Regions from separate parts of the Pseudonocardia petroleophila genome, predicted to be linked through region 1. Evidence: predicted binding sites of a transcription regulator. Region 1 holds the regulator's gene; the other holds the start of a gene.
The links. The regulator LexA, encoded in region 1, represses DNA repair genes until DNA is damaged. The targets are predictions, from matches to a motif close to CGAACACGTGTTCG.
Positions count from the first base shown of each region.

Region 2: the regulator LexA is predicted to act here: its motif matches at 6,863-6,876, upstream of ruvC (crossover junction endodeoxyribonuclease RuvC).

Region 1 is NZ_CP060131.1:3,426,741-3,438,575, reverse strand. It holds gene H6H00_RS17115 (beta-ketoacyl-[acyl-carrier-protein] synthase family protein) at 1-721, shown strand, start outside; gene H6H00_RS17110 (hypothetical protein) at 743-1,291, opposite strand; gene H6H00_RS17105 (DUF3145 domain-containing protein) at 1,339-1,827, opposite strand; gene H6H00_RS17100 (hypothetical protein) at 2,024-2,875, opposite strand; gene H6H00_RS17095 (MBL fold metallo-hydrolase) at 2,941-3,972, opposite strand; gene H6H00_RS17090 (helix-turn-helix domain-containing protein) at 4,178-4,381, shown strand; gene H6H00_RS17085 (transglutaminase-like domain-containing protein) at 4,437-5,231, shown strand; gene H6H00_RS17080 (vitamin B12-dependent ribonucleotide reductase) at 5,287-8,115, opposite strand; gene nrdR (transcriptional regulator NrdR) at 8,292-8,771, opposite strand; gene H6H00_RS17070 (hypothetical protein) at 8,932-9,423, opposite strand; gene lexA (transcriptional repressor LexA) at 9,678-10,415, shown strand; gene H6H00_RS17060 (universal stress protein) at 10,393-11,250, opposite strand; gene H6H00_RS17055 (SdiA-regulated/phytase-like domain-containing protein) at 11,381-11,835, opposite strand, start outside.
Region 2 is NZ_CP060131.1:4,531,205-4,543,039, reverse strand. It holds gene H6H00_RS22420 (RelA/SpoT family protein) at 1-190, opposite strand, end outside; gene H6H00_RS22415 (adenine phosphoribosyltransferase) at 210-758, opposite strand; gene secF (protein translocase subunit SecF) at 755-1,951, opposite strand; gene secD (protein translocase subunit SecD) at 1,953-3,740, opposite strand; gene yajC (preprotein translocase subunit YajC) at 3,800-4,144, opposite strand; gene ruvB (Holliday junction branch migration DNA helicase RuvB) at 4,198-5,223, opposite strand; gene ruvA (Holliday junction branch migration protein RuvA) at 5,395-5,994, opposite strand; gene ruvC (crossover junction endodeoxyribonuclease RuvC) at 6,281-6,847, opposite strand; gene H6H00_RS22380 (class I SAM-dependent methyltransferase) at 7,054-7,635, shown strand; gene H6H00_RS22375 (MOSC domain-containing protein) at 7,670-8,209, shown strand; gene polA (DNA polymerase I) at 8,176-10,956, opposite strand; gene H6H00_RS22365 (hypothetical protein) at 11,006-11,835, opposite strand, start outside.

The DNA.
Region 1 (11,835 bases):
GGCGATGGCCTGGGCCATGCGCCTGCTGCAGGCGGGCGAGGTCGACGTCGTGGTCGCCGGTGGCGCGGAGGCCTGCATCACCGGCATCACCGTCGCCGGGTTCGTGCAGGCCCGCACGCTGAGCCAGCGCAACGACGACCCCACGCGGGCGTCGCGCCCGTTCGACACGCACCGCGACGGCTTCGTGCTCGGCGAGGGCGCGGGCATCATGGTCCTGGAGCGCGCCGAGTTCGCGGCGGCCCGCGGCGCCACGGTGCACGGGAAGCTGGCCGGCTTCGGCATCACCTCCGACGCCCACCACATCACCGGCCCGGATCCCGAGGGCACGGGACAGGCGCGCGCGATCACGAGGTCGATCGAGAAGGCCGGCGTGTCCGCGGCCGACGTCACGCACGTCAACTGCCACGCCACCTCCACGGTGGCCGGCGACGTGGGCGAGACCCGCGCGGTGCGCAAGGCGCTGGGCGACCACCCGGTGCTCACCGCGCCGAAGTCGGCCCTGGGTCACCTGGTCGGTGCGGCGGGCGCGGTCGAGGGCATCGTCACGCTGCTCTCGATCAAGGAGGGGATCGTCCCCGGCACCCTCAACCTCGACGACCTCGACCCGGGTGTGGAGCTGGACGTGGTGGCGGGCGAGCCCCGCAAGCTCGACATCACCGCCGCGGTCAACGACTCGTTCGGCTTCGGCGGGCACAACGTGGCGCTCACGTTCGTGCGGTAGCGGCTGCGCGGGGGCACCCGCTCAGCAGGGGCTGGCGATCGAGCTGCCCGCCCCGGTCTGCTCGATGAGCGGCGGTTCGCCGCTCATCGGCAGCGAACTGCGCCAGCAGATCCGGCGCGCCGGGACGTCCGGCGGGGCGTCCTCGACGTCCTGGATGCTGACGAACCGGACGCGGACCAGTACGCGGGCGCCCTCCAGGTCGTCGATGCGGTCGATCCGGATCGTGCCGTCCTGCGAGGAGTCGTAGGCCTCCCGCCAGGCCTCCTCCGGCAGCGCCTCGCTGCGCTCGGGCACGACGGTGGCGACCCACTCCGCGTAGTCCTTGGCGTTGATCGCGTCGTAGTGGCGCTGGAGCTGGGCGCGGACCAGCTCGTGCGCCGGGTGCGCCAGCGCGTCGGCCGAGAGCAGCACCTCCGCCGAGCCCACGCCGGACGGCGGCACGGCGGGTGCGGCGCGCAGCGGCGGCACCGCCGACACGGCCTGCCCGGCCCCGGACCACGCGACCAGGAGCCCGGCGACGAACAGGACGCCGAGCAGCGCCCCCACCACCGTCCCGCCCCTGATCCGCACGCGGCCATCCTGCCGCAGCGGCCGCGACGGCCCCGACGCGGGAACCCCTAGCCGACCTGGTGCAGCCAGGTGACCGGGGCGCCGTCGCCGGCGAGCCGGAAGGGCTCCAGCGCCTCGTCCCACGCCGAGCCGAGCAGGTCGTGCAGCCGCGAGGGGATCTGGCCGTTCGTGGAGCTCGCGAGCAGGGTCCGCAGCTGGTCCTCCGCCACGACGATGTCGCCGTTGGCGCTCGTCCGCCCGCTCCACAGGCCGAGGTTGGGGACGTGGCAGAACCGCTCGCCGTCGACGCCGGGGGTGGGCTCCTCGGTCACCTCGAAGCGGAGCATCGACCAGGCCCGCAGGGCACCGGCGATCGCGCCGCCGCTGCCGGCGGGGCCGCTCCAGGTGCACTCGGCACGGAGCTGACCGTGCACCGCCGGCTGGGGTGTCCAGTGCAGCGACACCTTGGTCGCGAGCACGCCAGAGATCGCCCACTCGACGTGCGGGCAGACCGCAGTCGGCGACGAGTGGACGAAGACCACGCCGCGTGCATTCACTGCAGACCTCCAACGTCGACGAGGATCGTCTTCCCCTACGTCCTCGCGTCGTGGCGCGCCTGCTGCGTCTCGTTTGTCCGGGTACCTGGCCCGGGCTCGGTGATGTTGGGCGCGAGTCTGCCCGTTCCGGGCCGCCGCCGCCACCACTGCAGGACAGCCGGGCGTGTCGCCGCGCAGTGCGCCGCCGGTCCGTCGCTCAGCGGACGGGGACCCCGTCGACGTAGGTGTTGCCGGCCGCCTCGGCGCTCGCCGGGAGCCGCAGCGGGGCCCGTGCCGCGTCGCGCGCGAAGCGGTTGTCGACGACGTGCACGTCGTCGCCGGGGCCGCCGTCCTGGTGCACGGTGTACCCGCCGCCGCCGAGCACGTTGGAGCGCACGACGACCGGTCCCCCGGCGCCGTCGGGGGCGATCCGGACCGCGCTGCCGTGCCCGTCGCCCATCCGGACGGTGGAGTGCTCCACGACGACGTCGGACCCCGTCACCGTCAGCCCGTCGACGCCCTGGCCGGGCGCGAAGCGCGACAGCACGCTCGCGCGCAGCCGGCTCCCCCGCCCGGCGTGCGCCCCGTCCCCGGCGACGCCGACGATCTCGATCCGCTCGGCCGTCCACCGGTCCCCGCCGACGGCGGCCTCGGTGAACCGGCCGGTGAGCGTCGTGTCCTCGATGCGCACCGAGCCCGCCGCGGTCGTCACGATCCCGTAGGGCTGCGTGCCGTCGCCGGTGATCCGGCTGCGGCGGACCACCACGTCCGCGGCGTCGACGACGACCCCGCCGCGCAGGTCCATGCCGTCGAGCACCGTCCCGGGCGTCGTCACCGTGAGCGGGCCGCCCGCGCACAGCCGCAGCGACGGCGGCAGCCCGACGCTCCCCCGCTCCGGCACGACGTAGGGCCCGGCGGCCGCGCACCCGGTCGACACGACGGGCGCGAGCGCGACGGTCGGCGCCGGGCCCCCGAACGTGACCCCCTCGGTGGCCAGCACGACGCCGGACACGCCGACGGCGAAGGCCACGAGCGCGAGGCTCAGACGCCCCGTTCCGGGTACGGACACGACGCGGAGCGTACGACCGGTCGGCGCAACGACCCGTCCTGACGCCTACACGGAGTGAATCGTTATCACGATGTGTAGTGAGCGACTCCGGACTGCAACGTGATCGTCACAGCACCCCGTTCGGCGAGCACGTCGAGGTGCGCCTGGGTCTCCAGGACGGCGAGCATCGCGTTGAAGGTGTCCATCTCGGGCAGGCGCCTGCGGTGCCGCGTCCAGGGCAGCGCCTCCGCGACGGACTGCGCGGTCGACCGGCCCTCGCGCACCGCGGCGAGGGTGGCGTCGAGCCGGTCGCCGTGGTGCTCGAGCAGGGCGTCGACCCGCTCGTGCACGCGCATCCCGATCGGCCCGTGCGCCGGCAGCAGCGAGGCGTCCTTGCGGGAGCGGATGAGCTGCAGGGAGGTCAGGAAGTCGGCCAGCGGGCTCGGCGTCGGGTTCGGCTCGAAGCCGATCGACGGGGTGATGCGCGGCAGGACGTGGTCGCCGGCGAACAGCAGCCCGGCGGCGTCGTCGGCGAAGACGAGGTGGCCGCGGGTGTGCCCGGGCGTCTCGACGGCGGTAAGGACCTGCGTGTCCCCCACCGCGATCTCGGCGCCGTCCTCGATCCACTCGTCCGGCGGCTCCCAGACCGACAGGTCGCCCGGCTCCGGCCGGGTCGCCTCGATCGTGGCCGCCAGCGCGTCGGCCCCGGCGCGCAGCAGCCGCGACCGGTGGGCCTCGAACGGGTCGCGACCGGACCTGTGGATCTCCGCGAGCCCGCTCTCCTCCCCCCGCCCGAGCGCGACGTGCGCCCCGAACTCCTGGCGCAGCGCGATGGCCTGCGTGTAGTGGTCGCGGTGGATGTGGGTGACGAGGAACCGGCGGACGTCGCCGAGCCCGGCCCCGAGCCGGCCCAGTGCCGCGGTCAGCAGCTCGCGCGACTCGGCCAGCGCCCAGCCCGAGTCGATCAGCGTCCAGCCGTCGCCGTCGGGGATCGCGTAGACGTTCACCGCCCGCAGGCCGTCCTGCGGCAGGGGCAGCGGGATGCGGTAGACGTCGGGGGCGCAGCGGTAGGGGCCGCCGCTGGTCCAGTCGCCGTCGGGGTCGTCGTCGAGGATCACCGCCCGACCCTATGCGCTGCACACGCACCCGTCCGGGCCGAGTACCACCCTGGCGCTGCCACCCCGCGTGGCGAACCGGACGGAACGGGCGTGATCCTCACCTGTTCGTGCCGGTCGGAGTACCCCGGAGGGTGAGGCCTGCTCCCGTACTGTCCCACCCACGGTGAACAGCGCCCCCCGGGGCGGGACGAGAGGCGTGGGCAGGATGGCTGCAGAAGTGCCGGAGATGATCGGCGCACCGTTCCTCACCGTGGCCGAGGTGGCGGACCGGATGCGGGTCTCGAAGATGACGGTGTACCGCCTCGTGCACAGCGGGGAGCTCCCGGCGGTGCGGTTCGGGAGGTCGTTCCGCGTGCAGCGCAGCGCGGTGGAGGAGCTGATCCGCGAAGCCCGGTACGAGGCGGGCTGACCCCCGACGGCGGTGCGGACACGCGGCTGTCATCGACGGCTGCGACGATCGCCGCGTGCACCGTCGTCAGGTAACCGCGTTCCTCGAGCTGGACGTCACCGAGCCCGCTCTCCTCGCCTTCCAGGTGGCCGTCGCGTCCGCGTCGGCCGACGAGAAGCTGTCGATCACCCGCGACGGCGAGGCGGTGCCGTGGCGCGAGGTCGCGGCCCCGCACGACGGCCGCCTGCACGTCGTCGACGCGCAGGTGGGGCGCACGGTGCTGGAGTACGCGGCCACCGTCGAGGGGCCGCTGCCCGCGCCGGAGACCACCGAGCTCGACCTGCTCGCCTACCGCCGGCCCAGCCGCTACTGCCCGTCGGACCGGCTGCTCTCGATCGCGGGCGGCGAGTTCGACGGCATCGACGACACCGGCGAGCTCGTCTCCGCCGTCCGCGACTTCGTGTGGGGGCGCCTGTTCTACCTCAGCGGGTCGAGCAAGCCCACCGACGACGCGATCGACACGCTCCTGCTCGGCGAGGGCGTCTGCCGCGACTACGCGCACCTGGTCGTGGCCCTGCTGCGCGCGCGTGACGTGCCCGCGCGGCTGGTCGCCGTCTACGCGCCGGGGCTGGACCCGATGGACTTCCACGCGGTCGTCGAGGCGTGGGTCGACGGCTCCTGGCGGGTCGTCGACGCCACCGGGCTGGCCCCGCGGCCGTCGATGCTGCGGATCGGGACCGGCCGCGACGCCTCCGACACCGCGTTCCTGTCGGTGCACCACGGCATCGCGAACCTGCTGTCGGTGAACGTGCTGGCCGTCGTCGACGAGCTGCCCAACGACGACGGGTCCGCGGTGGTCACCCTCACCTGACGCCCGGCGGAGCCGTGGTGCCCTCCAGCGGCACCACGGCTCCGGAGCGGGGGGGTCAGCTGCAGCCGCTGGTGCTGCCGCAGCCCTCGCACAGGTAGCAGGAACCGGCGGGGCGCATCTTCGTGCCGCAGGTCATGCACAGCGGCGCGTCGGCGGCCTTGCCCATCCGCAGCTCCAGCAGCTCGGTGGAGCTGCCCACCTCGACCGGGGCCTTCGAGGCGCCGGCCGGGGTCACGGGGCCGGTGTGCTCGGTCTCCACGCCCTGGCGCAGGCCCTCGACGTCGACGGTCTCGCCGTACTGGTCGGCCACCTGCGCGGTGCGCTCGTCGGCGGAGAAGATGCCGAGCTGCGCGCGCTTCTCGTAGGGCAGGTGGTCGAGCGCGAGGCGGCGGAACAGGTAGTCGAGCACGCTGGTGGCGATGCGGACGTCCGGGTCGTCGGTCATGCCCGCCGGCTCGAAGCGCAGGTTGGAGAACTTCGAGACGTAGAACTCCAGCGGGATCCCGTACTGCAGGCCCACCGAGATCGACATCGAGAACGCGTCCATCACGCCCGACAGCGTGGAGCCCTGCTTGCCGAGCTTGACGAAGATCTCGCCGAGGCCGTCGTCGGGGTAGGACCCGGCGGTGAGGTAGCCCTCCGCGCCGCCGACGGTGAACGAGACGGTCTCGCTGGGGCGCTTCTTGGGCAGGCGGCGCCGTATCGGCCGCTGCTCGACGACGGTGACGGTCTCCTTCTCCCCCCCGCCCGAGCTCTTGGCCGACTTGCCCGCCGACAGCGGCTGGCCGACCTTGCAGTTGTCGCGGTAGATCGCGAGCGCCTTGAGGCCGAGCTTCCAGCCCTCCAGGTAGACCCGCTCGACGTCCTCGACCGTGGCCGTCTCCGGCATGTTGACCGTCTTGGAGATCGCGCCGGAGAGGAACGGCTGCACCGCGGCCATCATCCGGACGTGGCCCATCGCGGCGATGACCCGCTCGCCCATCGCGCAGTCGAACACCTCGTAGTGCTCGGGGTGCAGGCCGGGGGCGTTGACGACGTGGCCGTGCTCGCCGACGTACTCGACGATGGCCTCGGCCTGCTCCGGCTGGTAGCCGAGCTTGGTGAGCGCGCGCGGCACGGTCTGGTTGACGATCTGCATCGACCCGCCGCCGACCAGCTTCTTGAACTTGACCAGCGCGAGGTCCGGCTCGATGCCGGTGGTGTCGCAGTCCATCATCAGGCCGATGGTGCCGGTGGGGGCGAGCACCGAGGCCTGGGCGTTGCGCCAGCCGTTGCGCTCGCCGGTGGCCAGGCAGTCCTTCCAGGCGATGGTGGCCAGCTTGTGGATGCCGGAGCTCGCCGGGAACGTGCGGACGTCGTCGTTGGCGGCGGCGTGCTTGCGCATGACGCGCTGGTGGGCGCTCGCGTTGCGGGCGTAGCCCTCGTAGGGGCCGACGACACCGGCGAGCTCGGCGGAGCGCTTGTAGGACGCGCCGGTCATCAGCGAGGTGATGGCCGCGGCCAGCGACCGGCCGCCCTCGGAGTCGTAGGCGTGGCCGGTGGCCATCAGCAGCGCACCGAGGTTGGCGTAGCCGATGCCGAGCTGGCGGAAGGCGCGGGTGGTCTCGCCGATCGGGTCGGTCGGGAAGTCGGCGAAGCAGATGGAGATGTCCATCGCGGTGATGATGAGCTCGACCGACTTCTGGAAGCGGGCGGCGTCGAACTGGCCGTCGTCACCGAGGAACGTGAGCAGGTTCAGCGACGCGAGGTTGCAGCTCGAGTTGTCGAGGTGCATGTACTCCGAACACGGGTTGGACGCGGAGATCCGGCCCGATTCCGGGGTGGTGTGCCAGTCGTTGATGGTGCCGTCGTACTGGATTCCGGGATCGGCGCAGGCCCACGCGGCCTCGGCGATTCCGCGGAACAGCTTCTTCGCGTCGACGGATTCGATGACCTCGCCGGTCATCCGCGCGCGGAGCCCGAAATCGGTGCCCGCCTCGACGGCGCGCATGAACTCGTCGGTGACCCGGACGGAGTTGTTGGCGTTCTGGTACTGCACCGAGGTGATGTCGGCCCCGCCGAGGTCCATGTCGAAGCCGGCGTCGCGCAGCACGCGGACCTTGGCCTCCTCCTTGGCCTTGGTCTCGACGAACTCCTCGATGTCGGGGTGGTCGACGTCGAGGACGACCATCTTCGCCGCGCGCCGGGTGGCCCCGCCGGACTTGATGGTGCCCGCGCTGGCGTCGGCGCCCCGCATGAACGAGACCGGCCCGGAGGCGGTGCCGCCCGAGGACAGCAGCTCCTTCGAGCTGCGGATGCGCGAGAGGTTCAGGCCCGCGCCGGAGCCGCCCTTGAAGATCAGGCCCTCCTCGCGGTACCAGTTGAGGATCGACTCCATCGTGTCGTCGACGGCGAGGATGAAGCACGCGCTGACCTGCTGCGGCGAGGTCGTGCCGACGTTGAACCAGACCGGGGAGTTGAAGCTGAACACCTGGTGCAGCAGCATCCAGGTGAGCTCGTGGGCGAACACCTCGGCGTCGTCGTCGGTGGCGAAGTAGCCGTTCTCCAGGCCGGAGCGGTGGTACACCCCGACCACGCGGTCGATGAGCTGGCGCAGGCTCGACTCGCGCTCCACCGCCCCGACGGCCCCGCGGAAGTACTTGCTGGTGACGATGTTGGTGGCGTTGACCGACCAGCTGCTGGGGAACTCGACACCGCGCTGCTCGAAGTTGATCGTGCCGTCGCGCCAGTTGGTCATGACGACGTCGCGGCGCTCCCAGGTGACCTCGTCGTAGGGGTGCACGCCGGCGGTGGTGTGGATCCGCTCGATCGTGAGGCCAGCGGGCCGGGAGGCCCGGGGTGCCTTCTTCCCGCGTCCGGACGTGGTGCCGACGGTCTCGGTCATGGGTGTTCCCTCTCCTGCGCGCACGACGGACCGGGATCGGTCCTGCGGTGCGCGCCGCGTACGAGTGTTGGCGGTGATGACGGGAGTGCGCGACGTCCGGTTCAACGGCGCGGAGTGCGGTGCCGGCGCGGCGGTGCGTCGGGCGGCCGGGTCGGGCCGACGATCGGTGGGACGGGTCAGCTGGGCGCGGCGCGGGCGGGTGTGTCGCGCGCCGGCGTGTCGCGCAGGTCGGCGATCTCCTTCTCGAAGTCCTCGATGGAGGAGAAGGAGCGGTAGACGCTCGCGAACCGGAGGTAGGCCACCTCGTCGAGCTCGCGGAGCGGCCCGAGGATCGCGAGGCCGACCTCGTGGCTGGGGATCTCGGCGGTGCCGCCCGCGCGGACGGCCTCCTCGACGCGGTGCGCCAGCTGCGCCAGCGCGTCCTCGTCGACGGGCCGGCCCTGGCAGGCCCGACGGACCCCGCTGACGACCTTGTCGCGGCTGAAGGGCTCCGTGACCCCGCTGCGCTTGACGACGGCCAGCACCGCCTCCTCGACGGTGGTGAACCGGCGCCCGCAGGAGGCGCAGGAGCGCCGGCGGCGGGTGGCGACCCCGTCGTCGACCTCGCGGGAATCGATGACCCGGCAGTCGGAGTGACGGCAGAACGGGCAGCGCACGGACAACCCCCTCCGACGAACGGAACCCCATCCCTGGGCTAACGACACCCATGTAACCACAACATGTAGGGGCACTGAAAGCCGGGAGGCCCTATCGGTGGCGCCGCGTCGTCCGAACGGGCACGCGGGCGCGGGCCGGCGGCGGGCCGGGCGCGAAGCGTCAGCCCCCGAGCACGCCCGCCACCTGCACGGGCGATGCCACCACCGGTGTGAGCGAGGTGCTCGTCACCTCCGGCGCGGCGGCGGAGTGCCGGGCCGCGGCGGCCACGTCGGCGAGCAGCCCCAGCAGCACGACGACCGCGGCGGTGAGCAGGGCCGTGCCGATGGCGGCGGCCACCCGGCGGCGGCGCAGCACCCGCGGGGGCAGCACCGGGACCGAGCGCAGCAGGACGCGCCCGCCGCGCTGCCCCCGCTCCCCCGCCCGGTCGCCGTCCGGACGGGGCGGCTGCACCGGCCGCACCGCACGCGGCGGCTGCACGGGCCGCACCGGCCGCGGCCCGGGGGCCCGCCCGCGCCGCGGCAGCACCCGGGCGGGGTGCGCCCGCCCCCGGTCCGGCACCTGCGCCCGGTCCGGCACCTGCGCCCGGTCCGGCACCGTCCGGCGCAGGGCCGTGCCGCCGAACCGCATTCCGTCCTCGATCTGATCGTGCACCGGACTCCACCCTTCGCTCGGACCCGCTGACCGTTCGAACTGCTCGCACCGTTCGAACGGGAACGCATGTTCGAACGATCGTCGAGCGATGTGTACCACCGACCACCGACAGAATCGAGAGAACGGGGCGTGTCGTTCGAACATGTGTTTGGCGAGAACCGGAATCGGGGCTACGGTCGGGCCCACGACACGTGTCCGGTCCGCACGGACCGCACGGCACCGAACGAGCAGTACCGACGAGGAGGCGCGAGCACATGGCACGGGACGAGCCCGGCCCGACGGGTGGCGACGACGAGGGGGTGCGCCCCGGGCCGACCGCCCAGGTGAGCACGTTCCCCGACCCCGCGAGCGCCCCCGTCGGTCTCACTCCCCGGCAGCGCAAGGTGCTGGAGGTCATCCGCGACTGGGTGGAGCGCCACGGCTACCCGCCGAGCGTCCGCGAGATCGGCGACGCCGTCGGGCTCACCTCCACCTCGTCGGTGCACCACCAGCTGCGCACGCTCGAGCGCAAGGGCTACCTGCGGCGCGACCCCAACCGCACCCGCGCGGTCGACGTCCGCCCGCCCGACGAGCAGCCCGACGCGGCGCCGTCGGACTCCGGCGTCGTCGAGCGGCCCACCCCCGCGTTCGTCCCGCTGCTGGGCACGATCGCCGCCGGTGGGCCGATCCTCGCCGAGCAGGCGGTGGAGAGCGTGTTCCCGCTGCCGCGCGAGATCGTCGGCGAGGGCACCCTGTTCCTGCTCAAGGTGCGGGGCGACTCGATGGTCGAGGCGGCCATCACCGACGGCGACTGGGTGGTCGTGCGCCAGCAGCCGGTCGCCGAGAACGGGGAGATCGTCGCGGCGATGATCGACGGCGAGGCCACGGTCAAGACGTTCACCCGGCGCGACGGGCACGTGTGGCTGATGCCGGCCAACGCGGCCTACGACCCGATCCCCGGCGACGACGCCACCGTGCTCGGCCGGGTGGTCACGGTCCTGCGGCGCCTCTGACGGCGTCGCCCGCCGCGGCGGGCACCACGATCACGGGGTAGCGGGCGGTGCGCACGAGCACCCCCGCCACCCCGCCCAGCAGCAGCCGCTGCATGAAGCGGTAGCCGCGCGAGCCCACCACGAGCAGGTCCGTGCGGTCCGGCAGGGCGGCCAGGGTGGCCGCCACCGGGCCGACCACGACGTCGCTGATGGCGTCGACCTCGACCGGCAGCGACGCGATTCCCTTGTGGGCGAGCGCCTGCGCCGCCGGCACGCCGTCGGCGTCCTCGGCGACGGTGACGACCCGCACCGCGGCCCCGGTCCGGCCCGCGAGGTGCACGGCCACCGCCACGGCCCGGTCGGCCTCGGCGCTGCCGTCGTAGGCCACGGTCACCGTGGTCATGGTCCCGGTGCCGAGGTGCCGGTAGCCGCGCGGCGCGATCGCCACCGGGCAGCGCGCCAGCGGCAGGAGCCGCTGCACCGTGCGGCCGGGGGCGAGGCGGCCCAGCAGCCCGTGCCCGGTCGAGCCCACCACGAGGACGGCGGCCCCCACGTCGTCGGCGTGGTCGGCGAGCACGTCGGCCACCGAGCCGGGCGTGAGCGCCACGAACTCCGGCTCGTCGGCGCCCCAGCCGTCGCCGATGAGCTCGCGCGCCCGCGAGAACCGGCCCGCGGCGACGCGGCGCGCCTTCTCCCGCCAGCGCGGGTCGCGCGCGACGACGGCGAGCCCGCGCGCGTCGACGGGGTAGACCGTGGCCACCACGGCGCTCAGCCCGGTGAGCCGGGTCAGCTGCGCACCCAGGACGAGCGCGTCGTGCCCGCCCGGCGTGTCCTCGTAACCGGTGACGATCGGCACCGCGCCTCCTTCGACCGTGATCACCGTAACCGCGCGGGGGGCCGCGCCGGTTACGCCGGGGAAACGTCGCCCGCGATCGCCGAGGACCGGGACGTGCGGCGCGCACGCGGGTACCGGCGTCGCCACCGGCTCAGCGGCGCCGCGCCCGCCAGGACAGCGCCGCGGCGAGCAGCACCAGCAGTCCGACGGTCACCCCGCCGCCGATCAGGGCGGGCAGCCACTCGGGTGCCGGCTCGGCCGCGGGCTGCGCGGGGGTGCCGGCGGGCGGGGTGAACGGCTGCGCGGCCAGCGCGGCGGCCCCGGGCACCGCGCGCAGCTCCCCCGGCACCCCGCCGCGGGTCTCCGAGGCCGACAGCAGCGTGCCGTCGGCCTCGAACGCGACCGCCTCCCCCTGCGGCTCGCCGGCCAGCGGCACGCGGGCCGGCTCGCCCTGCAGGGCCGCCGCGACGTCGCCGTCGACGACGGGGAACAGCCAGGCGTCGGTGTAGGTGCGCAGCGCGACGACCCGCCCGTCGGCCGACATCGCGGCGCCGGTGACGGTGCGCGACCCGACTCCCCCGATCGGCCCGCCCTGCGTGTCGGAGA
Region 2 (11,835 bases), 1.1 Mb from region 1:
GCGCGAGGTCGGCCTTGGGGTGCACGGTGCGGTGCACGCTGGCCAGGGGCTCCAGCACCGGCGCGACGACGGCGACGCGCTGCGGCGTCATCCGGCGCGCGATCCGGGCCCGGACACGGCGGGTGGCCGAGGGCTTGGCGGGGCCGTCCGGGGTGGGGACCGGGGGCGCCGCCGGCTGGACGTCTGTCACCCCGAGAAGGATAGACGCTCTAGGCGTGCAGGAGCGCGTGCACCGGCAGTGGCGCCAGCGCCTGGCGCCCGGACAGCGCCGTGAGCTCCAGCAGCGCCCCGAACCCGATCACCTCGGCCCCCGCGACGGCGAGCAGGGCGACCGTGGCGGCCGCGGTCCCGCCGGTGGCCAGCACGTCGTCGACGACGAACACGCGGGCGCCGGGCGACACGGTCTCCGCGGGCAGCTCGAGGGTGGCGGTGCCGTACTCCAGGTCGTAGGTGCGCGACCCGGCGACGCGCGGCAGCTTGCCCGCCTTGCGCACCGGGATCACCCCGACGCCCGCGACGAGCGCCACCGCGGCCCCGAGCAGGAACCCGCGCGCCTCGATCCCGGCGACGACGTCGGCCTCCCCCACGCACGCCGCCAGCTCGGTGGCGACCGTGGTGAACGCGCGGGCGTCGGCGAAGACCGGGGTGAGGTCCTTGAACAGGATCCCCGGCGCCGGGTAGTCGGGCACGTCGCGGACGAGCCCGACGACGTGGGTGAGCGAGCCGTCCTCGTCGAGGTCGGGATCGGCGACGGTCACGTGCGCCGACGCCCGGTGGGGCGGTTGGCCTGCGGCCGCCGGGCCGTCGGCTTCTTCGCCCCGCCCGCCGACGCGGCCGTGGCGGCGCGCGCCGGGACCCCGGACGCGGCCGTGAACGCCTTCTCCTTGCGCAGCTCGGCGGCCAGCGCGGTGTCGTCGCCGACGTCCGGGGCGTCGCCGGCGGGGGCGGTCGCCCGCAGGCGGCGCATCCGGACCCGCTCGGCCTGCTCGCGGAACTTCGGGTCGCGCATCTTCAGGTCGACGAGCAGCGGCGTGGCCAGCAGCAGCGACGAGACCGCACCGGCGATGATGCCCACCATCTGCACGAGCGCGAGGTCGGCGAGCGTGCCGACGCCGAGCAGCCCCACGCCGATCACCAGCAGGCCGAGCACCGGCAGGACCGCGATGAGCGAGGTGTTGATCGAGCGCATCAGCGTCTGGTTCAGCGCGAGGTTGGCGGCCTCGCCGTAGGTGCGCCGGGACAGCCCGAGCAGACCCCGGGTGTTCTCCTTGACCTTGTCGAACACCACGACGGTGTCGTAGAGGGAGAAGCCGAGGATCGTCAGCAGGCCGATCACCGTGGACGGCGTGACCTCGAACCCGATGATGGAGTAGATCCCCGCGGTGACGACGACGTCGTGCACCAGCGCCACCAGCGCGGCGATCGCCATGGACCGCTCGAAGTAGAACGCCAGGAACACCGTGACCAGCACGAGGAACACCGCGAGCGCGATCAGCGCCTGGCGGGTGATCTGGTCGCCCCAGCTGCCGCTGACCGCGCTGTCGCTGATCGCGCTCTGGCTCGGGACGCCGTCCGGACCCACCGGCGCGAACTCGGCGAACAGGGCGTCCTTGAGCGTGACGAGCTGGGCGGCGTCGAGGGTCTCGGAGCGGATCTGCACCGACTGGGCGGCGCCGGTGCCCGCGACCTGCACCGCGGCGGGCTCCTCGCCGACCGCCTGCTCGTAGACCGCGCGCACCGACTCGACCTCGACGGGCGCGCTCGTGCCCGCCGTCGGGAACTGGATCTGGGTGCCGCCGGTGAAGTCGATGCCGAGGTTGAACCCCCGCAGCACGATCGACACGACGCACACGGCCACCAGCACGCCGAACGCGACGTACCAGGTCTTCCGCCGGCCGACGACGTCGAACGCGCCGGTGCCGGTGTAGAGCCGGGCGAACACGCTGGGCATGTCAGGCCCCCTTCGTGGTGGAGACGCGACGTCCGGACGCGGCGGCGGTGGCCTTCTTGTGCTCGGCCCCCATCCGCGCGGCGGACCCGAGACCGGAGAACTTCGAGCTGCCGAACACCTTGTTGTTCGACGCCAGCGCGACCAGCGGGTGCGTCACCAGGAACACGACGACCAGGTCGAGCACCGTGGACAGGCCGAGGGTGAACGCGAAGCCCTTCACCTGCCCGACGGCCAGCACGTAGAGCACGACCGAGGCGAGGAAGCTGACGGCGTCGGCGGCCAGGATCGTGCGCCGGGCGCGCACCCAGGCCCGCGGCACGGCCGAGCGGAACGTCCGGCCCTCCCGCATCTCGTCCTTGAGCCGTTCGAAGAAGATCACGAACGAGTCCGCCGTGATGCCGATGGCCACGATGAACCCGGCGACGCCCGCGAGGTCGAGGGTGAACCCGATCCAGCGCCCGAGCAGCACCAGCACCGCGTAGACGACCGCGCCGGACAGGATCAGCGACAGGATCGTCAGCAGGCCGAGCACGCGGTAGTAGACGAGGCAGTAGAGGAACACCAGCAGCAGCCCGACGCCGCCCGCGATCAGGCCGGCCTGCAGCGACGCGAGCCCGAGCGTGGCCGAGACCGTCTGGGCCTCCGACGAGGTGAACGACAGCGGCAGCGAGCCGTAGCGCAGGATCCCGGCGAGGTCCTGGGCCTCCTCCGGGGTGAACTGGCCCTCGATCTGGGTGTCACCGTAGATCGCCGAGTTGATCCGCGGGGCGGACACGACCTCGCCGTCGAGGACGAACGCCGCGTTCTTGCCGATGTTCGCCGAGGTGTAGGCGCCCCAGGTGGCGGCCCCGCTTGAGGTGAACTGGACGCTGACGACGGTGCCGATCCCGCCCTGGGCGGGCTGGGCCTGGGCCCCGGCGATCTCGGTGCCCTCCAGCAGGATCGGGGCGAGCACGTACTTCGCGGTGCCGTCGACGTCGCACGCCACCAGCGGCAGCGACGGGTCGTCGTAGCCGCGCAGGGGGTCGTTCGCGGCGCAGTCCAGCGTGGCGAGGGCCTGCTGCTGCACGGCGGGGTCGGTGCTCTGCCGCAGCGCCCTGGCCTCGTCGATGGCCGCGGCCAGCTCGGGGTCGGCGGGGGCGTCCGGGACCGCCGCGTCGGGGGCGTCGGAGGCGGGGGCGTCGGGGGCCGGCTCGGGCGTCGGCTCGGGGGTGGGCGCCGTCAGCGGGGTCGTCTGCGCGACGGGGGCCACGTCGGTCTCGACGACCGGGGGGCCCGCGCCCTGCGGCGCGTCCGCCGGGGCGGGGTCGACGGGGGCGGCGGGGTCGGCCGGGGCGGCGGGGTCGACCGCGGCCGGGGCGGCGGGGTCGGCGGGGGCCGCCGGGTCCGTGGCGGGCGCCGGGGTGGCGGCGACCGGGCCGCCGATCACCTCGCGGATCCGCAGCTGCGCGGTCTGGCCCAGCGAGCGGGCCTGCTCCCCGTCGTCACCGGGGACCGTGATCGTCAGGTTGTTGCCGTCGAGCACCACCTCGGAGCCACCGACACCCAGCCCGTCGACGCGCTGCTGGATGATCGACTGCGCCTGCAGCAGCTGGTCGCGCGGGGCCTGCGCGCCGGTCTCGGTGCGGGCCTCCAGCGTGACGCGGGTGCCGCCCTGCAGGTCGATGCCCAGCTTGGGCGTGATCGCGCCGTCGCCGGTGAAGAACACCAGCGAGTACAGGACGGCGATGACGCCGACGAACGACGCGAGGTAGCGCCAGGGGCGGATCTGCCCCGGGGTGGTGGCCACGGTGGTCTCTTCCTGACGTCACACCGCGACCGGTGGCCGCGGCGGGGGTTGTCGGCCGCTCAGCTCTGGGTGGCGCCGTTGGAGTCGTTGTCCTTGACCAACGACGGAGGGGCGTCGTCGGTGTCGGCGGCGGCCTCCTCGGTGGCCACGACCTTCTCGCGGACCGCGGCCCGCACCCAGGTGGTGACGACGTCGTCGGCGATCTCCAGGTCGACGGTCTCCTCGTAGGAGGCGTCGACGACCGTGGCGCGCAGCCCGGAGGTGGTGACGACGATGTCGCCGACCGCCAGCTCGGACTGCATCTGCTGCATCTCCGCCATCTGCCGGCGCTGCTTGCGCCCCGACAGGAAGATCGGGATGAACAGCAGCAGGATGAACAGGGGGAACAGCAGCGAGAGGTCCATGGTCTCCGTATCTCCGCACGTCGTCGGCCTGGCTGGAGTCTGCCAGCCCGGCCTCAGAACAACGGCGGAGGGCCACCCGGGAGGACGTCCGGCGGAGCGGTGAGACCCAGATGGGCCCAGGCCGACGCCGTGGCGACCCGTCCCCGCGGTGTGCGGGCGAGCATGCCGGCACGGACGAGGTAGGGCTCGCAGACCTCCTCGACGGTACCCGGCTCCTCCCCCACGGCGACGGCCAGCGTCGAGACCCCCACCGGGCCGCCGCCGAAGGACCGCACCAGCGCCCCGAGCACGGCCCGGTCCAGGCGGTCGAGGCCCAGCTCGTCGACGTCGTAGACGGCCAGCGCGTCGCGGGCGACCGCGCGGGTGACCCGGCCGTCGGCCCGGACCTCCGCGAAGTCGCGGACCCGGCGCAGCAGCCGGTTGGCGATGCGGGGCGTGCCGCGGGAGCGCCCGGCGATCTCCTCGGCGCCGTCCGGGTGCAGGTCGACGCCCAGGATCACCGCGGCGCGGCGCAGCACCCGCTCCAGCTCGTGCGGCTCGTAGAACTCCATGTGCGCGGTGAACCCGAACCGGTCGCGCAGCGGACCGGTCAGCGCCCCGGACCGGGTCGTGGCCCCGACCAGGGTGAACGGGGCGATGTCGAGCGGGATCGACGTCGCGCCCGGGCCCTTGCCCACGACGACGTCGACCCGGAAGTCCTCCATCGCGAGGTAGAGCATCTCCTCGGCGGGGCGGGCGATGCGGTGGATCTCGTCGATGAACAGCACGTCGCCGGGAGCGAGGTTGGACAGCATCGCGGCGAGGTCGCCCGCCCGCTCCAGCGCCGGGCCCGAGGTGAGCCGCACCGCGGCCCCCAGCTCCTCGGCCACGATCAGCGCGAGGCTCGTCTTGCCCAGCCCGGGCGGTCCGGACAGCAGGATGTGGTCGGGCGGGGTCCCGCGGCCCTGGGCGCCCTGCAGCACCAGCTCGAGCTGCTCGCGCACCCGCGGCTGGCCGATGAACTCGGTGAGGTTGCGGGGACGCAGCGAGGCGTCGACCTCGACGTCCTCCGGCTCGGCGGCCGCGCTCAGCTCACCCACGGCCACCCCTGCTCCGCTCACCCGTACGCACCGGCGCGCCCGGCCGCCGGCCCGACCACGCAGACCGGCGGTCGCGGCGCAGGCAGCCGGCGGTCTGCGCGGTGACCACGGGGTCTGCGACGTGCCCGCCGGAGGCCGCGGCCACCGTCGCCGCGCCCGCCGACGACGGGCTCACCGGGACCGGCCCAGGCTGCCGAGCGCGGCGCGCAGCAGGGCTGCGGCGTCGGCGTCGGCGTCGCGGGCCAGAGCGGCGTCGACCGCGGTCTCGGCGGGCTTCGCGGTGAACCCGAGCCCGACCAGCGCCTCCACGACCTCGTCGCGCCGGGTGCCGGTGACGGGCGTCGGGAGCGTCACCGCGGGCGCCGCCGCGACGGCCACGACCTTGTCCTTGAGCTCCAGCACCATCCGCTGGGCGACCTTCGGGCCGATGCCGGGGACCCGCGTGAGCACCTTGGTGTCGCCGTCGAGCAGCGCACGGACGACGTCGTCGGGGGTCAGGACGGCGAGCGTGGCCAGCGCGAGCCGCGGCCCGATGCCGGCGACGGACTGCAGCAGCCCGAACAGCTCGCGCTGGTCGGCGTCGGCGAACCCGAACAGCGTGAGCGAGTCCTCGCGCACCACCAGCACCGTCGACAGGCGCGCCTGCTCACCCCGGCGCAGCCCGGCCAGCGTGTTGGGGGCCGCGATCACCGCGAGCCCCACCCCGCCGACCTCGACGACGGCGTGGTCGAGCGCGATCTCCAGCACCTCACCCCGCACCGACGCGATCACGCAGCACCCTCCTCCGCCGACGAACAGCCGTTCGAGCAGCAGGCTACCGGTGCCCCGGCGGCCCCCGCCCCGGGGACGCGCCGCCCGACCGTGCACACCTGACGGCCGCGCTGCACACGCCGCGGCCCGTGTACGGCGACGGGGCGGTGTGCACGGCGCGGTGCCGGGGTGGGCGCGGAGCCGGTGCTCGGTGGTGCGCAGGCGCCGAGGTGGCGGGGTGGGCACGGGTCCACGGCTCCACGGCGGGCACGGAGCCGCGGTGACGGCGCGGCGGCGGAGCCTCGGCTCAGCGGGCCGCCTTCGCCGCCGCCGCCAGCCGGGCCCGGTGCGCCTTCGCCAGCTCGTCGGACCGCGCCTTCGCCCGCGCCATGCGGTCCAGCATCGGGGCCCGCCAGCAGTGGCAGATCGCGAGGGCGAGTGCGTCGGCGGCGTCGGCCGGGCGCGGCGCCTCGGCCAGCCCCAGCACCTTGGTCACCATGATCGTCACCTGCTCCTTGCCCGCGCGGCCCTCCCCCGTGACGGCGGCCTTGACCTCGCTGGGGGTGTGGAAGGCGACCGGCAGCCCGGCCCGGGCGGCGAGCAGCGCCACCACCCCGCTCGCCTGCGCGGTGCCCATCACCGTGCGCACGTTGTGCTGGCTGAACACCCGCTCGATCGCGACGACGTCGGGCCGGTGCCGCTCGATCCACCGCTCCACCTCCGCCCCGACGGCGAGCAGCCGCTGCTCCAGCGGCAGGTCAGGGGCGGTGCGCACCACGTCGACGGCGACGGCCCGGACCGTGCGCCCGGACGAGCCGTCGACCACGCCGAGGCCGCACCGCGTCAGCCCCGGGTCGACGCCGAGCACCCGCACCTGGTTCCCCCTCCGCGAACGGTCGTTCGAGCCGGGAGGCTACCCGGGGCCCGCGGCCGCGGGGCCGTGCCACGCGGGGACCGGCGCGATCCGCACGCGGCCGCCCGCCGGGGCCGCGGGGTGCGGACGGCACCGCTCACGCGCCCGACGCCGCGCCGACGCGGCGCGCCCCCCGGGCGTTCACCCCGGATCACTACGGTCCGGCCGTGTCCGACAGCCGAGTCCTGTTCCGCGAGTTCCTCCGCGCCCCCACCCGCGTCGCCACCGTCACCGCGAGCTCCGACGCGCTGGTCGCGGCGATGCTCGCCCCGCTGTCCCTCGACGGCGACCCCGTCGTCGTCGAGCTCGGGGCCGGCACCGGACGCGTCACCGACGCGCTCGCCGCGCGCCTGGCCGGACGCGGCAGGCACGTCGCGATCGAGCTGAACCCCGAGCTGGCACGGCGCCTCGCGGCCCGCCACCCGGGCGTGACCGTGGTGCCCGGCGACGCGGGCGACCTGCCCGCCCTGCTCCGCGGGCTGGGGATCGGGCGCGTCGACGCGGTGTCGAGCCTGCTGCCGTGGGTGGCGTGGGCGAGCGCGCCGATCGCCGACCTGGCCGCGGACGCGCTGGCCCCGACCGGCACGTTCACCCAGGTCACGCTGCTGCCGACGACGTGGCTGCCCCCGGCCCGGCGTCAGGAGCGGGCCGTCCGCGCCCGGTTCGGCGAGGTCGCCGTCAGCTCGACGGTGTGGGCGAACCTGCCGCCGGCCCGGGTGCTGGTGGCCCGGCGACCGGCCACGCCCTGATCTCCGCGCGGCGCCCCTCCGTAGGCTCGGGGACATGCACGGGGAGATCGTCGCGCTGCACGCCTCCCCCGTCCACGCCTACTCCGGACGCCCCGCCGACGGCCCCCTCCCCGACCCCGACGGCGGGTCGCGCACCTGCATCGAGGTCCGCGCCGGGCTCGGCGTCGTCGGGGACCGCTACTTCGGCCACGCCGCGCACCGGACCGCCTCGGTGACGGTGTTCGCCGTCGAGTCGCTGGAGCAGGTGGCCGCCGACCTCGGGCTCCCCGCCGTGCCCGACCCGCTGCTCACCCGCCGCACCGTGGTGCTGCGCGGGTTCGCGGTCGACGACCTGCCCCGCGGCACCGAGTTCACCCTCGACTCCGGCGACGGCCCGGTCCGCTTCCGCACCCACCGCCCGGCGAACCCGTGCGCATGGATGGACGTCGTCCTCGCCCCCGGTGCGTTCCGGGCGCTGCGCCGCCGGGGCGGGATGCGCTGCGAGCCGCTGAGCGACGGGGTGCTGCGCGTCGGGCCCGTCGTGGTCGGCGGCCCGCCCGCTCAGTGGGCCGCGTCGTCCCAGCTGCGGCCGTAGCCGACCGACACCTCCAGCGGCACCGACAGCTCCGCCGCCGCTGCCATCTCGCGGCGCACGAGCGCCTCCACCTGCTCGCGCTCGCCGTCGGCCACCTCCAGCACCAGCTCGTCGTGGACCTGCAGCAGCATCCGGCTGCGCAGGTCCTCGGCGGTGAGGGCGCGGTGCACCCCGAGCATCGCGACCTTGATGATGTCGGCGGCGCTGCCCTGGATGGGGGCGTTGAGCGCCATCCGCTCGGCCATCTCGCGGCGCTGGCGGTTGTCGCTGGTGAGGTCGGGCAGGTAGCGGCGACGGTCCATGATCGTGGCGGTGAAGCCGTCCTTGCGGGCCCGGTCGACGACTCCTGCCAGGTAGTCGCGCATCCCGCCGAACCCGGCGAAGTAGTCGTCCATCAGGCCGCGGGCCTCCTCGGTGGAGATCCGCAGCTGGTTGGACAGCCCGAACGCGGAGAGGCCGTAGGCCAGGCCGTAGTTCATCGCCTTGATCTTCGCGCGCTGGGCGGGCGTGACCTCCGTGGCGTCGACGGAGAACACCCGCGCCGCGGTCTCGGCGTGGAAGTCGTGCCGCGACCGGAACGCCTCGATCAGCGCGGCGTCCTCGGACAGGTGCGCCATGATCCGCATCTCGATCTGGCTGTAGTCGGCCGTCATCAGCTCCGCGTACCCGGGACCCACGACGAAGGTCTCCCGGATCCGGCGACCGGCCGCGGTGCGGATCGGCACGTTCTGCAGGTTGGGCTCGGTGGAGGACAGCCGGCCGGTGGCCGCGATCGTCTGGCTGTAGGTGGTGTGGATGCGGCCGTCGTCGGCGACCGACTTGAGCAGCCCGTCGACGGTGACCTTGAGCCGGGTGGCGTCGCGGTGCAGCAGCAGGTGCTGGAGGAACTCGTTGCCGGTCTGCTCGTAGAGCGTCTGCAGCGCGTCGGCGTCGGTGGTGTAGCCGGTCTTGGTGCGCTTGGTCTTCGGCATGTTCAGCTCGTCGAACAGCACCACCTGCAGCTGCTTGGGCGAGCCGAGGTTGATCTCCTTGCCGATGACGGCGTACGCGTCCTGGGCGGCCTGCTTCACCTGGCCGGCGAAGTCGGCCTCCAGCGCGGCCAGCGCCTCCCCGTCGACGGCGATGCCCGCGGTCTCCAGGTCGGCCAGCACGTACTCCAGCGGCAGCTCCAGCCCGGTGAGCAGGGACGTGGCCGCCTTCTCCGCCAGCTCGACGTCGAGGGCGTCGGCCAGCTCGGCCACCGCGGACGCGGCGACCATCTGCCCGGTCGCGCGGGCGGCGTCGGCCTCCTCCTCGCCGCCGAGGAGCGAGAGCTGCCCTCCCGTGTCCTCCCCGTCGACGCGCAGCTCGCGGCGCAGGTGGCGCAGCGCGAGGTCGGCCAGGTCGAAGCTGCGCTGACCCGGCCGGGTGAGGTAGGCCGCGAGCGCGGTGTCGCTGGTGAGCCCGGCGAGCGTCCAGCCCCGGCCGCGCAGGGCGTGCAGGGCCGACTTCGCGTCGTGCGCGGCCTTGGGCACGCCCGCGTCGGCCAACCACTCGCCGAGCGCGGCCTCGTCGTCGGGGGTCAGCGCGGTGACGTCGAGGTAGCCGCCCTGCGGGACGCCCGCGTCGGCCCCGGCCGCCCGGGCCTCCACCGACGGCTCCCCCGCCGCCAGTGCGATCCCCGCCAGGTCGCCCGAGGTGGCCCCGCCGGTGATGCCGTGGAACGCGAGCCCGACCCGGCGACCGTCGCGGGCGTGCGCGTCGAGCCAGGCCCGGACCCCGCCCGGCTCCACCGCGGCGCCCTGCACCTCGATGCCGCCCTCGGCCTCCGGCTCCGCGGAGACCAGCGTGGAGAACAGCCGCTCGCGCAGGACCCGGAACTCCAGCTCGTCGAACAGCCGGTGCACCGCGTCGCGGTCCCACGGGCGCACCTCCAGCTCCGCGGGCACCGCGGGCAGCGGCACGTCGCGGACGAGCTCGGTGAGCTGGCGGTTGAGCAGGACGTTGGCGAGGTTGGCGCGCAGCGCGTCGCCCGCCTTGCCCTTGACCTCGTCGACGCGGTCGGTGAGGTCGGCGAGCGAGCCGAACTCCCGCACCCACTTGGCCGCGGTCTTCTCGCCGACGCCGGGGATGTTGGGCAGGTTGTCGCTGGGGTCGCCGCGCAGCGCCGCGAAGTCGGGGTACTGGGTGGGGGTGAGGCCGTAGCGGTCCATCACCGCGGCCGGGTCGATCCGGCCCAGCTCGGACACCCCGCGCGTCGGGTAGAGCACCATCACGTTGTCGCTGACCAGCTGGAACGCGTCGCGGTCGCCCGTGGTGATCGCCACCTGGAAGCCCTCGGCCTCGGCCTGCGTGGCCAGGGTGGCGATGACGTCGTCGGCCTCGAAGTTGTCGACCGCGAAGTACGGGATCGCCAGCGCGGTGAGGACCTCCTTGATGAGGTCGACCTGGCCGCGGAAGTCGTCCGGGGTCGTCGAGCGGTTGGCCTTGTACTCGGTGAACCGCTCCGAGCGGAACGTCTTCCGGGAGACGTCGAAGGCCACCGCGAGGTGGGTGGGCGCCTCGTCGCGCAGCAGGTTGATGAGCATCGAGGTGAACCCGTAGACCGCGTTGGTGGTCTGGCCGGTGCCCGTGCGGAAGTTCTCCGCGGGCAGGGCGAAGAACGCCCGGTAGGCCAGGGAGTGACCGTCGAGCAACAGCAGCCGGCGACCCGTCGTCGGCGGCGCGGCGGGCGGGGTGGCGGCGGGGGTGCGGGCTGCGGGGCTCATCGCTGCCGGAGTCTAGGACCGCCCCCCGACAGGACCGGGCCCGCCCGCCTCACCGCACCTGGGCCGCCAGCGCCACCGCCCGGTCGCAGTTGGCGTCGTCGGTGCCGAACCGGATCGCGTCCGACGCGCCGCCCGCCGGGTCGAACTCGATGTCGGGGATCGACTCCGCCCCGTCGCCCGCCGCGGTCGTCGACACGTAGACCAGCAGGTCGCCGGTCCGCACCAGCACCCCGGCCGAGGCGGTGAAGTCGCCGGTGGTGCAGAACGCCTCGTCGCCGGCCGGCACGTCCTTGTTGAAGTAGGCCGCAGCGGACACGGTGATCCCGCCGCCGCGGTCCTCCGTCGTGCCCATCGCCGCCGCCCTCTCCGCGGCGAACCGGTCCGCGGCGTCCGGCCCGGAGTAGCGCGCGATCCGGGCGAGCCGCCCGCCGTCGCCGGACTCGACCGCCCAGCACGACGGCGCGTCGGCGAGGACCCGGGAGTCCAGGACGGGGGCCGCGACCGCCCCCAGCGCCCCGAGCTGGACGACGTCGTAGCTCCCGCCGAGCGCGCCGTCCACGGCCTCGGTCGACACGGCGTCGCAGCCGGTGCCGCCGGCCAGCCCGCCGACGCTCTCCCCGATGCCCGTGACGAGCCGGTTGACCGCCACCGCCCCGAGCACGACGAGCACCACCACCACGATCCCGACGACGACCAGCGCGCGGCCCGGTCCGCGGCGGCGCGGGGCGGGCGGCGGGGCCCCGTGCTGCGGCGGCGCGTACTGCTGCGGGGGGCCGCCGTGCTGCTGCGGCGGCCCGTACCGGTGGGGCGGGTACTGCTGCTGGGCGGGCGGCGGGTACCAGCGGCCGTCCGCGGCCCGGTACCAGCCCGGGGGCGGTC